DNA from 2 places in the Endozoicomonas sp. ONNA1 genome. Region 1 is predicted to be linked to the other one. Evidence: predicted binding sites of a transcription regulator. Region 1 holds the regulator's gene; the other holds the start of a gene.
What was found. Region 1 encodes PhoB, which activates phosphate uptake and scavenging genes when phosphate is short. Its sites were predicted from a motif close to TGTCATANNNNTGTCANA; they were not measured.
Positions count from the first base shown of each region.

Region 2: the regulator PhoB is predicted to act here: its motif matches at 3,678-3,695, upstream of KDK19_RS21440 (Na/Pi symporter).

Region 1 is NZ_JAHHPN010000290.1:4,820-10,763, forward strand. Features, by position in the region: gene KDK19_RS06885 (SpoVR family protein) at 1-929, shown strand, start outside; gene KDK19_RS06890 (H-NS histone family protein) at 1,405-1,827, shown strand; gene phoR (phosphate regulon sensor histidine kinase PhoR) at 2,017-3,336, opposite strand; gene phoB (phosphate regulon transcriptional regulator PhoB) at 3,378-4,067, opposite strand; gene ubiA (4-hydroxybenzoate octaprenyltransferase) at 4,390-5,277, opposite strand; gene KDK19_RS06910 (chorismate lyase) at 5,399-5,944, opposite strand, start outside.
Region 2 is NZ_JAHHPN010000910.1:12,867-18,810, forward strand. Features, by position in the region: gene KDK19_RS24650 (RING finger domain-containing protein) at 50-628, shown strand; gene moaA (GTP 3',8-cyclase MoaA) at 702-1,682, opposite strand; molybdenum cofactor riboswitch at 1,671-1,836, opposite strand; gene moeA (molybdopterin molybdotransferase MoeA) at 2,244-3,482, shown strand; gene KDK19_RS21440 (Na/Pi symporter) at 3,750-4,919, shown strand; gene KDK19_RS21445 (TonB family protein) at 5,025-5,771, shown strand.

The DNA of each region.
Region 1 (5,944 bases):
AAAGAGCAGAATACATTCAGAGAACCCTGAACGACATCTGGAGCACCATTCCAAAAGCTGAAGAGAAAGAAGAGAAAAAAGTTCAACGCTTTCCCAAAGACCCGGAAGAAAACATTCTCTACTTTCTGGAAAAAAATGCACCACTGCTGGAAACCTGGCAGCGTGAACTGCTGCGAATCGTCAGGAAAGTGTCCCAATACTATTACCCTCAACGCCAAACCCAGGTCATGAACGAAGGCTGGGCCTGCTTCTGGCACTACCATCTTCTCCATGAGCTTTATGAGGAAGGAAAAGTCACCGATGGCTTTATGCTGGAGTTCCTGCACTCTCACTCCAGCGTCGTGTACCAGCCTCCTTTTGATAGCCCACACTACAGCGGCATTAACCCCTACACACTGGGCTTTAGTATGTTCCAGGATATTCGCAGAATCTGTGAAAATCCTACCGATGAAGACAAGCACTGGTTCCCGGACATTGCCGGCAGTGACTGGCTGGAAACCGTGCACTTTGCGATGCAGAACTTCAAGGATGAAAGCTTTATTTTACAATTCCTGTCTCCCAAGGTCATGAGAGACCTCAGACTCTTCTCGATTCTCGATGACGACAGCAAATCCTATCTGGAAGTCGATGCGATTCATAACAGCACCGGATATAAAGAAGTAAGGGAGTCACTGGCTGCCCAATACAACCTTGGGAACCGAGAACCCAATATCCAGGTATTTGACGTCGACGTTCGTGGCGACCGTACCCTGACCCTGAGACATTACCAGCATCAGGGACGCCCGTTGGACAATAGCACTGAAGAATTACTCAGGCATGTACATCGTCTCTGGCAATTTGATGTCAAACTGGAGTCGGTTAACATTGATAACAAGGTCAGCAAAAGCTATCAATGTCCAGATAAGAAAGATTCCGAAAAGTCTCGCTAAAAGATATGAGAGACAAACAAGATTCTTTTTAATATTTAAAACTAATAAGAATTAAAAAGTAATCTAATCCTGCCTGTACCCTATCCATTGATAACCCATACCCCACTGTCATGGCAGTGGGATATGCACCTCCTGTTCGATGCAAAAAAAGGGGATTACGTCCATAGCCTGAGATTTAATCGATAACGATACTCTTAAAGAGCCAAATGCACAGCTAGCTATCTGGTTCTTTAAGAAATAAGCAATATCAAGTCAAAACCATTCAATTCATTAGCACGTCTGATTGACCCAAAACTGTTTATCTATTGTACAATCGCCCCTATCAACTCATAAAATGTTATTAAATCTATTTGAATAGGTCATAAAAGCACATTAAATGCTTCCATCAATTTAAAGCTTCCTGTATAAATAGGCACTTTCATCGTTGAAAATCATTAATACCCCACCGATTTGGCCTGAATTGGGAGTTCCTTGAATGAACGTTTTTGAAGAAATTCATCACCGCCTGAGCAGTAAAGCACGGATCCGCTCTCTGTTTAAAGATGTTCATGTTGAAGATCTTGAGCGTATCATCTCCAGAATGCAGGACGTACTGCAGGAGAAAGTTGAAGCCCGCAATAAAATTGACGAAGAGCGTCAAGCCAAACTGAAAAGCATTGAAGCCGTTAAGCAAATCATGGCTGAGCGTGGCATTTCAATGGATGATCTGGACCACCTGGAAGTAGCGGCTCCAAAACGTCGTCGTAATGTCCAGAGATTTACTTTTGAATACCGGACTGAAGCGGGAGACACCGTTCAGTGGGATGGCTCTACCACAGGCCGTCTGCCACGTGACTTCCAGAGTTACCTGGACCGCACCGGCAAGAAGCGTCTGGACTGCGTGGTTGAAGAAGAATAAGTCGACCGTTTTCAGGATTTCAGACTCGCCTCCAGTCCGCTGTTTCTTGAATACAGACATCATTCAATAGTCAGGGTAACAGACTCTGAGAAACAAACCATTCGAATGACGAGACCATCAGAAGATTAATCGTTTTTTGGTGGTCTGCTAAAAAGCATAAAAGGAGCTACCACTCCTCTTATGCTTTTTTCATGAGTGTTCCAGCTCAAGGCATTTTGCCGGGAAATGGCAAACAAAACGGCTGCCTTTCCCCGGATGACTGCTGATAGTGAGTTTGCCTCCATGTCTTAGCATGACGTGCTTGACGATAGCCAACCCGAGTCCTGTTCCTCCGGTACTCTGGCTACGGCTTTTATCAATCCGGTAAAAACGTTCAGTCAACCTGGGAATATGCATGGGGTCAATACCGACACCGTTATCTTTCACCATCATATGTCCGCCTTCCTTATCCTGCCACCAGCGCAAATGTATCTTGCCACCTTGCGGTGTATAGCGCACAGCATTAAAGACCAGATTCGAGAAGGCACTGCGTAACTCACTGCTACTGCCAGCCAAAAAGACATCTTCAGGACAGTCCAGTGAAATCTGATGCTGGTTTTCGCCACTGAGTGCACACCCGTCTTCAACAATGCTGTTCAGCATGGTTTTAAGATGCACCCCGTTTTCATCTGCCTGAGCTTCGGCCGACTCCAGCTTGGACAGCAACAGCAGGTCTGCCACCAGATTCTGCATTCTCAGTGACTGTTCCTGCATCCTGTTTAGCGCTTTCTCCCAAACAGGAGGCAGGCCTGAATCGGGGCCCAGACTGTCCAGCATGGTTTCAAGGTACCCGGACACAACTGTCAGCGGTGTTCTCAATTCATGAGAAACATTAGCAACAAAGTCTTTTCTCATGACCTCCAGCTGATTCAAACGCGTGACATCTCTCACGGTCATCAGACGATTGCCTTTGCCATACACCGTTATATTAAATTGCAGTTGATAATCCGGATTGACAGGAGAGGGAATCTCAAGAGCTTTTTGATAACCACCCTGCTCAAAGTAGTCAGCAAACCTTGGATCACGCAACAGGTTGGTAATCAATTGCCCTTTATCGTCAGGCGTCTTCAGACCCATCAAGCTTTCAGCAGCAGGATTCCACCATTCCAGGTTACTCTGATTATCGATCATCACAACACCGTCATTAAGCGCAGCAGTTGATTCCTGAACGCGCTCAATCACTCCGGCCAGCTTTTGCCGGGAGCGACTGTGCTGTTTCTGTAATCGATAGATACCATCAAAAATTTCACCCCAGAACCCTTTACTCTCAGGGGGTTCTTTGCTCCTGGCCTTGGGATCATTCAGCCAGACCAGTAGTTTGAAAAGTTGGCGGAAGCTCCAGACAAAATAACCTCCCATCACCACACAGAGCCCTAAAAAAGGTTCTCCAATTAGCCAGCCCAGGGAAAACCCAACAACCAAGTAAGCAACCATACGGCTCAGCAAACGGGTTTTTGAAATTGTTGTCATATTACTCCCGACCAGGGGCCTGACCAACGAGCATAGAAAGTTTACACCCTGGTTGAGAAACGATATCCGGTACCACGAACAGTTTGCACAAAAGCTTCGTAATTATCACCCAACGCTTTTCGCAAACGTCGTATGTGTACATCTACGGTTCGCTCTTCAACATAAACATTGCCACCCCAGACCTGATCCAACAACTGCCCACGGGTATAGGCGCGCTCCTGGTGCGTCAGGAAAAACTGCAGCAAACGGTACTCGGTAGGTCCTATTTCAGCAGGCGAGCCATCAATGGAGACCCTGTGGCTGACCGGGTCCAGTTCCAACCCGTTGATGACAATGGGAGACTGATTATCAAACCCACCTGTACGGCGAAGAACTGCTTTTAAACGAGCAGCCAATTCACGGGGAGAAAAAGGCTTTGTGATATAGTCATCGGCTCCGGTCTCGAGTCCCTGGATTTTGTGGTCTTCTTCACCTTTGGCCGTCAACATGACGATGGGGATTTCAGAAGTCAGCTCGTTGCGCTTTAGACGACGAGCCAGTTCTATGCCGGAGACATCGGGCAACATCCAGTCCAGCAGGATCAAATCTGGTTTGTTATCCACGATCAGAGAGTGCGCTTCTTTCGCATCAGCTGCCTCAAGACAATCATACCCTGCCATTTCCAGAGCAACAGTCACCATTTCGCGAATCGGTGCTTCGTCATCTACGATCAGAATGGTCTTTCCTGGCATTAATCTCTACCTGTTATCTGTCGATTCGATTTCGGCGGTGACTTTCTGGCATCTGTCAGCAGCAGCTCGTTGGGTCTTTACCGGAAGGGTAATGTCTTTTTGATCGCTCAGAGCTGTTTTGATCGCTCAGAGCTGCTTCTCATTACTTTGATCAACCGCACTATACACCGGACATTACACCTTTGAAATGTTACAGACAGATGACACACCCCAGACTGCCACCAGACTCTGAAAACAAAAATATTGCTTAAGAGCTCGCAGGACATGGTTTTTAGCCATTTATGCCGGTACATACCACTAGGATTTCAAACCGCATTGCATATCAAAGATAGCTCACCACAAACCCGACAAAGACAATGGCTCCAGCCCAGTGGTTGTTAAGAAATGCCTTAAAGCAGGCCTCACGCTCACGACGACGAGTTAACCATTGCTGATAAACGAAAAGGGCTGCAACAGCGATCAGTGAGAGAAAGTACAGAACGCCCAACTCCAGCTGATGGCCTACCATGGCGAGAGTTAGCAGAGTAAGCACTTGCAGGCTACCTACGATCAGGTTATCCATCTCACCAAACAGAATAGCAGTGGACTTGATGCCTACTTTCAGATCATCGTCTCGATCCACCATGGCGTATTGAGTATCGTAAGCCACCGTCCAGAAAAGATTGGCCAGAAACATCAGCCAGACGATGTTTCCCAGGGCTCCGCTCTGAGCCGCAAAAGCCATGGGTATCGACCAACCAAAAGCAGCCCCCAGAACCACCTGAGGCAGATGAGTATGTCTTTTTGCGAAAGGGTAAGCCGATGCCAGCAATAGCCCGGCAAAAGAAAGCTGGATGGTAAGAGCATTCGTAAAGAGGACGAGAATAAAAGCCAGAAGCACCATGCCGACAAAATACATCAGTGCTTCTTTTTCCTGAATTTTACCCGTCACCAGTGGTCGATTACGTGTTCGTTCAACATGACCGTCCACTTTCCTGTCAGCAAAGTCGTTAATGACACAACCCGCACTGCGCATCAAAACAACGCCGATCGAAAAAATCACCAGATTCGCCAGACTCGGCACACCTTCTGCTGCAACCCAGAGCGCCCAAAGTGTAGGCCAGAGCAACAGATAAATACCAATGGGCCGATTGAGCCTGGCCAGCTGTAAAAAGTCTTTTAAACGGGGGAATCGCTGCAGAACCACTTCGGTCCCTGCTGATACCACCATGGGTTTCCTGAAATGCATCATAGTGTTTGGCTGTTTATCGGTACTTTTCTTGTCATCGCTGAGGTTTCTGCCGCTCACGGCCTTGAATTATATCGCCAGTTTATCAGGTTAGGGCCGATTCTCACTCCTCTGTCTTTTCAGGCAGATCTGGCAAAAAGATTTCACAAACAGAAATAGACTTTTCGTGCAAATAAAATAACGACCGTCTTCCCCAGGCTGTTTCATCTGAGTATTTTTCCACCAGATGAGGATTAAACTGTCGTGCCGGCAGTTCCGCTACCTCAAATGGCCCCCGTCGCATACCAGGATGGTTAAATAAAAACTCCCCCAGAGGTTTATTGCCCAGTTGCAGCAGTCCCCTGTTAGTGCCAATAAGACTGCTGTGAGGCAATACACTTCGCGCAAACACCCTGGGTCTGCCACCACAAATCAACAGAACTTCCCTGATAGAAGCCATTTTGCTGCAGTGTCTGCTGTTGAATGATCCTGCCATCTCATCAGGAGTGGGCGTTACCTTTGACTGCTCATAGTGATTGAGAAACTTCAGCTCCGAATAGGTCGGCATAAAGGTTCCTTGACGAATAACCTGAACACTGAAGTCGCCATTGTACGCCTGCTTCAGACGCTGCGTCAGGGAGCCTCTGTCCAGCAACCAGTCTCTCCAGGG
Region 2 (5,944 bases), on a different contig from region 1:
TCGTAATCTACCATGACCTGGTGTTCCCTAAAATTCATATACAATAGATATGCTTTATTTATGCAAATCAGTGATATTTACCTTACTCATATCTTGCAGTGTTTCTTACGGGTCTCAAGATGATGCATCCAACCACACTATCTCATATGAAGATTACGAAAAGAGTTTTTCCAAAGACCTGATAAATTTATTAACTTCTCTTTCGTTATACTATGATGGACTCAGGCTCCCTTTACGTTTAGTTGAAATAGCAAGTGTTTCTTTTGTAAATTTTCATTTACTTAAACCAGGTAATGTTTTTCGTCAAGATTTTATAACTGTTTTTTCAACGAGCTTGATATTTTGCTTTTATTCTAATTTTACTTATGACTTAGTAGCATTTATCAAGAGTAATGAAAGCTTATCACTGGCCTTTTGTAGTCTCGTTGCACGAGTAACAGAGCACGTATTATCAGCAAGAATTTCCGACTACCTGACAGTAAAGTTCTTTGCAGGATTATGTCCTATTTGTATGGACCCCATAAGATACCCTGTCGCCGCTGGAGCCTGTTTAAGGCACTTCTATTGCGCATCATGTCTTCAAATATGGAAGGCACATTCACCTTTGTGCCCTGTGTGCCGACAATAATCCCCGATGAACCAAAGAGTATACCGGTCAGCCCATTGGAGGCCTAACCCTCTTAATCGAAGGGCGGGATCTCTCAGCCACCAATCTGGGCAAGATTCCGGGTGCCTCCGGTATACCCCTGATCCAGAAAATGACTGTCGACTTTCAATCTCAGTACTGATCGAATCTCCCGGATCAATTCATCCTGCTGACTGTCGTCCTGTAATAAACGTCGAAGGTCGTGGCCTGATTCAGAGAACAGGCACAGTTGCAGATGGCCCTGACTGCTAACCCTCAAACGGTTGCAGTCTTTACAGAAGTCTCTTGAATAGGGGGTGATCAGTCCAATGCGCCCCTGATAATCAGGATGACAATATTCGTAAGCCGGACCCGCATCCTTATTTCGGGCCATTCTGACCCAGCCCTGCTCCAGAAGCTGATCTCTTATTTGCTTTCCGGGGACATGGTATTGATTGAAAAAACAACCATTATCACCCGTCTGCATCAACTCAATGAAACGCATGGTAACAGGCTGGTGCTTAATCCAGTTCAGAAACGCGCCCAGTTGAATGTCGTTGACCCCTTTCATCAAAACTGCATTGACTTTGATAGAGGTAAGACCGTTCGCAAAGGCCTTATCAATACCTACCAGTATTTCCTGAAGACGGTCGTGCCCGGTTATTGCTGCAAACGCTCGGGGGTCGAGGCTGTCGATACTGACATTAATCTGATCAACACCGGCATCCAACCAGGACTCTACCCTCTGATCCATTTTGTAACCATTCGTGGTCATGGCAACATTCTGAATACCCGGAATGGACTTGATCGTACTGACAATGTCATTAAAGTCATTGCGCAGGGTGGGCTCACCACCGGTCAGACGAATTTTCTCAACACCGACCGCCACAAAAGCGGTCACCAGACGTTTAATTTCGGCAATACCCAGCGACTGCATGTGACTGTGCTCTTCACAGCCATCAGGCAGGCAATAGTTGCACTTGAAGTTGCACAGATCAGTCAGAGACAGTCTCAGATAGGGGAACGTTCGTCCCTGTCGGTCATGTAATGGTCGCATTTCACACCTTTCCAAACACGGGAGGCCCAGACATTTCTATATGAACCCTGGCAACCTTGCGTGTAACACACACAGGTTACGGCTTGGCAGCCATGCCTTCAGGACTATTACCTGATCAAGGGTTAGGCTGCGAAGCTCGGCGCTTTATTTAAATTAATTAGGCCCCCATCCTAACGCCAACTCAGTTAAATAGCCATGCCCGAAAGGACAATATTGAATGGCACAAATACCGTGAAACAGGCAAACCTTCCCGGTAAATTCAACCATGACACTGCGTAATCCCTATCAAAACCCGGAAAGAGTGATTGAGTAGCAACGGATACTTCAATAGACTTCTGCGCACTCAATGAATGATCGGGAATGCAAATACTGCCCCCCTACTGCAATCCTTCCCCTGAGCTGTTATCGGACTGACCGCATTCAACGGTTCGGGTAAAACAGCCCTGCTGGAAAAGCTGATCCCTCAGCAGGATCTCAACGACCCGGAGCAGATTGCTGAATTCATTTACGGCTTTTGTTTCAAAAAAGCCGTTGCAAAAACAGTAACGAGGAGATCTCTCAATGACTGACTGCTGTACTACCCCGGGGCTGATGCCCCTGCATGAAGGGCTGGAGAAGCTGATGACGGAAACACCGGTCGTCACAGAAACGGAAACGGTGGCTCTGGCTGACTGCCTGGACAGGGTTCTTTCTGACACGATCATTTCGCCGGTTAACGTTCCGTCCCACGATAATTCAGCCATGGACGGGTATGCACTCCGTTTCGGCGACCTGGCACAACATTCTGTAATGCCGCTGGCCGGAAAATCCCTGGCCGGACACCCTTATCAGGGTACTCTGCCCGCTGCTCACTGTATAAGAATCATGACTGGTGCCTCTCTTCCCGAAGGTGCCGATACCGTCATCATGCAGGAGCAGACCGAGAAAACTGAACAGGGTATTGCTTTTCGCAAGCCCCCTTCCCGCTCAGGTGATCACATTCGCCGTGCCGGTGAAGATATTCTTCATGGCTCTCAGGTTTTTGAAAAGGGTCACATCATCAAAGCTCAGGATGTAGGGCTGCTGGCTTCATTGGGACTCCCCACAGTTTCGGTCGTTCGCAAAATTAAAGTAGCGCTCTTTTCAACGGGTGATGAGCTGAAACTGCCCGGTGAAACACTGGGTCAGGGCAATATATACGACAGCAACAGATTTGCAGTATCTGCGATGCTCAAGCGCCTGGGAGCAGAAGTGATTGACCTTGGCAAACTCCGTGATGACCGCGAGGAGATCTGCAAAGCTTTACTGGAGGCTGATCAGCAGGCTGATGCGGTTATTACCTCCGGAGGGGTATCCGTGGGTGAAGCCGACTTTGTCAAAGATATTCTCAATGAAATAGGCCATACTTCCTTTTGGAGACTGGCCATCAAACCCGGCAAACCGTTTGCCTTTGGTAAACTTCCCAACAGTATCTTCTTTGGGCTACCGGGCAATCCGGTTTCCGCTACGGTGACTTTCCAGCAGCTGGCAGCACCCGCGTTGCATCATATGATGGGAGCAAAACCCGCTCCTGCTGCTGAACTGCCAGCAACCTGTCTCACCCCCCTCAAGAAACATCCCGGTCGCCTGGAATTCCAGAGGGGCATACTCTCAACCAACGAGAAAGGAGAAGCCGAGGTAGTCACAACAGGCAGTCAGGGGTCGGGCATTCTCAGATCCATGAGCATGGCTAATTGTTACATCGTTTTGCCTGCTTCCCAGGGAAGTGTTGAGGCAGGAGAAACAGTTAAAGTACAGATGTTTGACAAGCCTCTCGGGTAATTGCTCCCTGCCCTGAGGGCTGTCCCTAAACTCAGGTTTCCGCGCTTTAAGGCTCTGTAGGTTCTGGCGTGGAACGAGTTGAGCTTTCAGATACATCAGAAAACGATGACTGTCGTTTTTAGACGGTCTTTGTCCTGACTGCCTGTCATTGATCGACAGGTGTCTGCTTTAAATATTTCAAAAAAAAGTCATAACTGTAATATTTTTGAAATAAAACACCTATATTTTCGCCACCACCTTTATCCAAACAGCACCAAGGTGCAGAAAATGTCTGAAGCAACAAGTCAAGCCAGCACCAAAGCTGACTACAAATACACCAGCAGGCACTATGGACGCATCTGGATGAGAGTTATCCTCTGGATCTACGCTCTCCTGGTTGCCGTCAGCGTAGTGGGCTCTGGTTTTAAAATGGCTGTGGGCGGCGCAGAAGCTGCTGCCGAGCTGTTCAGCTTTGCCAACAATGCTATGCTGGCTCTGATTGCCGGTACCCTTGCCACCGCCCTGGTTCAATCTTCCAGTACGGTGACCTCTGTTATCGTTGGCCTCGTAGCTGGGGGCCTGCCCGTTGAAATGGCGATCCCCATGATTATGGGCGCCAATATCGGCACCACCATTACCAATACTCTGGTCAGCCTGGGTCACATGGGTTGCGACAAGTCCTTCAAACGGGCCTTTGCTGCTTCGACGGTTCACGACTTCTTTAACTATCTGGCGGTTCTGATTCTGCTACCTCTGGAATTGATGACCGGTTTCCTGAAAGATATTTCACAACACGTAGCCGCATTACTGGTAGGTGGCTCTGCTATTGACATGGGCGGCCTGAATTTTATCAAGCCTCTGACCAAGCCGGCCGTGAATATAGTGAAAGAGTTTGCAGGCCTTTTGCCGGACAGCACACTGGGTGGCCTGACTATGATCGCCTTCGGTATCTTTCTGATCTTCAGCTCAGTAGTGAGACTGGGCAAGCTCTTGAAAAAAGTTATGGTCGGTCGTGCCAAGGACGTTCTGCACAAGTCTATTGGTCGTGGTCCGGTTTCCGGTATTGCCTCCGGTACTGTTATGACCGTCATGGTTCAGTCATCTTCTACCACCACCAGCCTGATGGTTCCCCTGGTGGGCAGTGGCGTGTTCACCGTTCGTCAGATGTACCCTGTTACACTGGGTGCTAACATCGGTACTACCATCACAGCCCTACTTTCGGCAACGGCCATTGTCGGTGCAGAAGCCGGGCACGCCATGACCATTGCCCTGGTACATTTGTTCTTTAACGTGTTTGCTGTAGCCCTCATTTATGGCATCAAGTGGCTGCGTGAGATTCCTCTTTACGCTGCGGAAAAGTTGTCAGACCTGGCTGTAAAGAATCGCTCTTATGCGTTCCTTTATCTGTTGCTGGCCTTTTTTGTCATACCGGGCCTGGGGATTTTCATAGCCCGGTAAAGCTTGCTTGATATCCTGAAGAAGCCCTGAGCATGTCAGGGCTTCTCTCTAATAACTGCTTATTTAATTCCTGTTTAATCTGCTATGCTCCGTGGGTTGCAAATCATGGAACAGGAATCCACCATCAGGCACCTGGCCATCCCCCTGACCCTGTCAGTGGTCTTTCACACCTTGCTTTTGGGCTTTATCGGAAGTATCCGGATGCCTGCTCCCAAAACACCGGGTATTCAAATACAACTGGTGTCTCATCACCGCTCTGTCACACCTGCCATTGAAGAAAGCCTGACCGGCACAAACGCGATAAACGACTCGGAACTAACAAAGCATGATTCTCAGAAAGAAAACACTGAGCACACTCAAATCACTGAACAAACAGAGCAGGCTGAAAAAGCAGAAAACAAGAAAGTCATAACAACCAGAGCAGAAAAGAAAGAGATTCAGCAAGAACCGACCAAACACGAAGAAAAAAAACACAGTGATGCAAGGCCTGCCGAACCTCCAGCTTCCACAGTCAGTCAGCAGACAACAGGAGAGCCTGTTGAGGAACTCATCAACTCAGAAGCCGGGCACACAAAACCAGATGAGTTTCAGAAATGGGTGGCTAAACTTCAGTACCGGATCAATCGCTACAAAGTTTATCCCTATCAGGCCAAAAGAAGGCGACTGGAAGGAGAAGTAAAAATGAAAATTGAAATCAACTCTGACGGAACATTGGGAAAGACCAGTGTGCTGGACGGTAAAAAGGCGTTTGAAGCCAGCAGTCTGAAAGCCATAGAACGCTCCCTACCCTTACCGCCCCCTGACAAAAAGCCTGTTACCTTGATTCTCTCCATTCATTATCAACTGCTGTGACATCGACCCCAACGTAAAGTTACAGAAGCCGGTTTCCGGAGTGTATACTTTCCAGAGCTTGGTGTTCTCATTCCTACACTTCAAAAACGCTGAAAAATCCACCAACAGAGCAACAGGTTCTGTTAGCCAGACTTCTTAAAACAGACCACATCAAACCTGGCTCTCAGATTTTA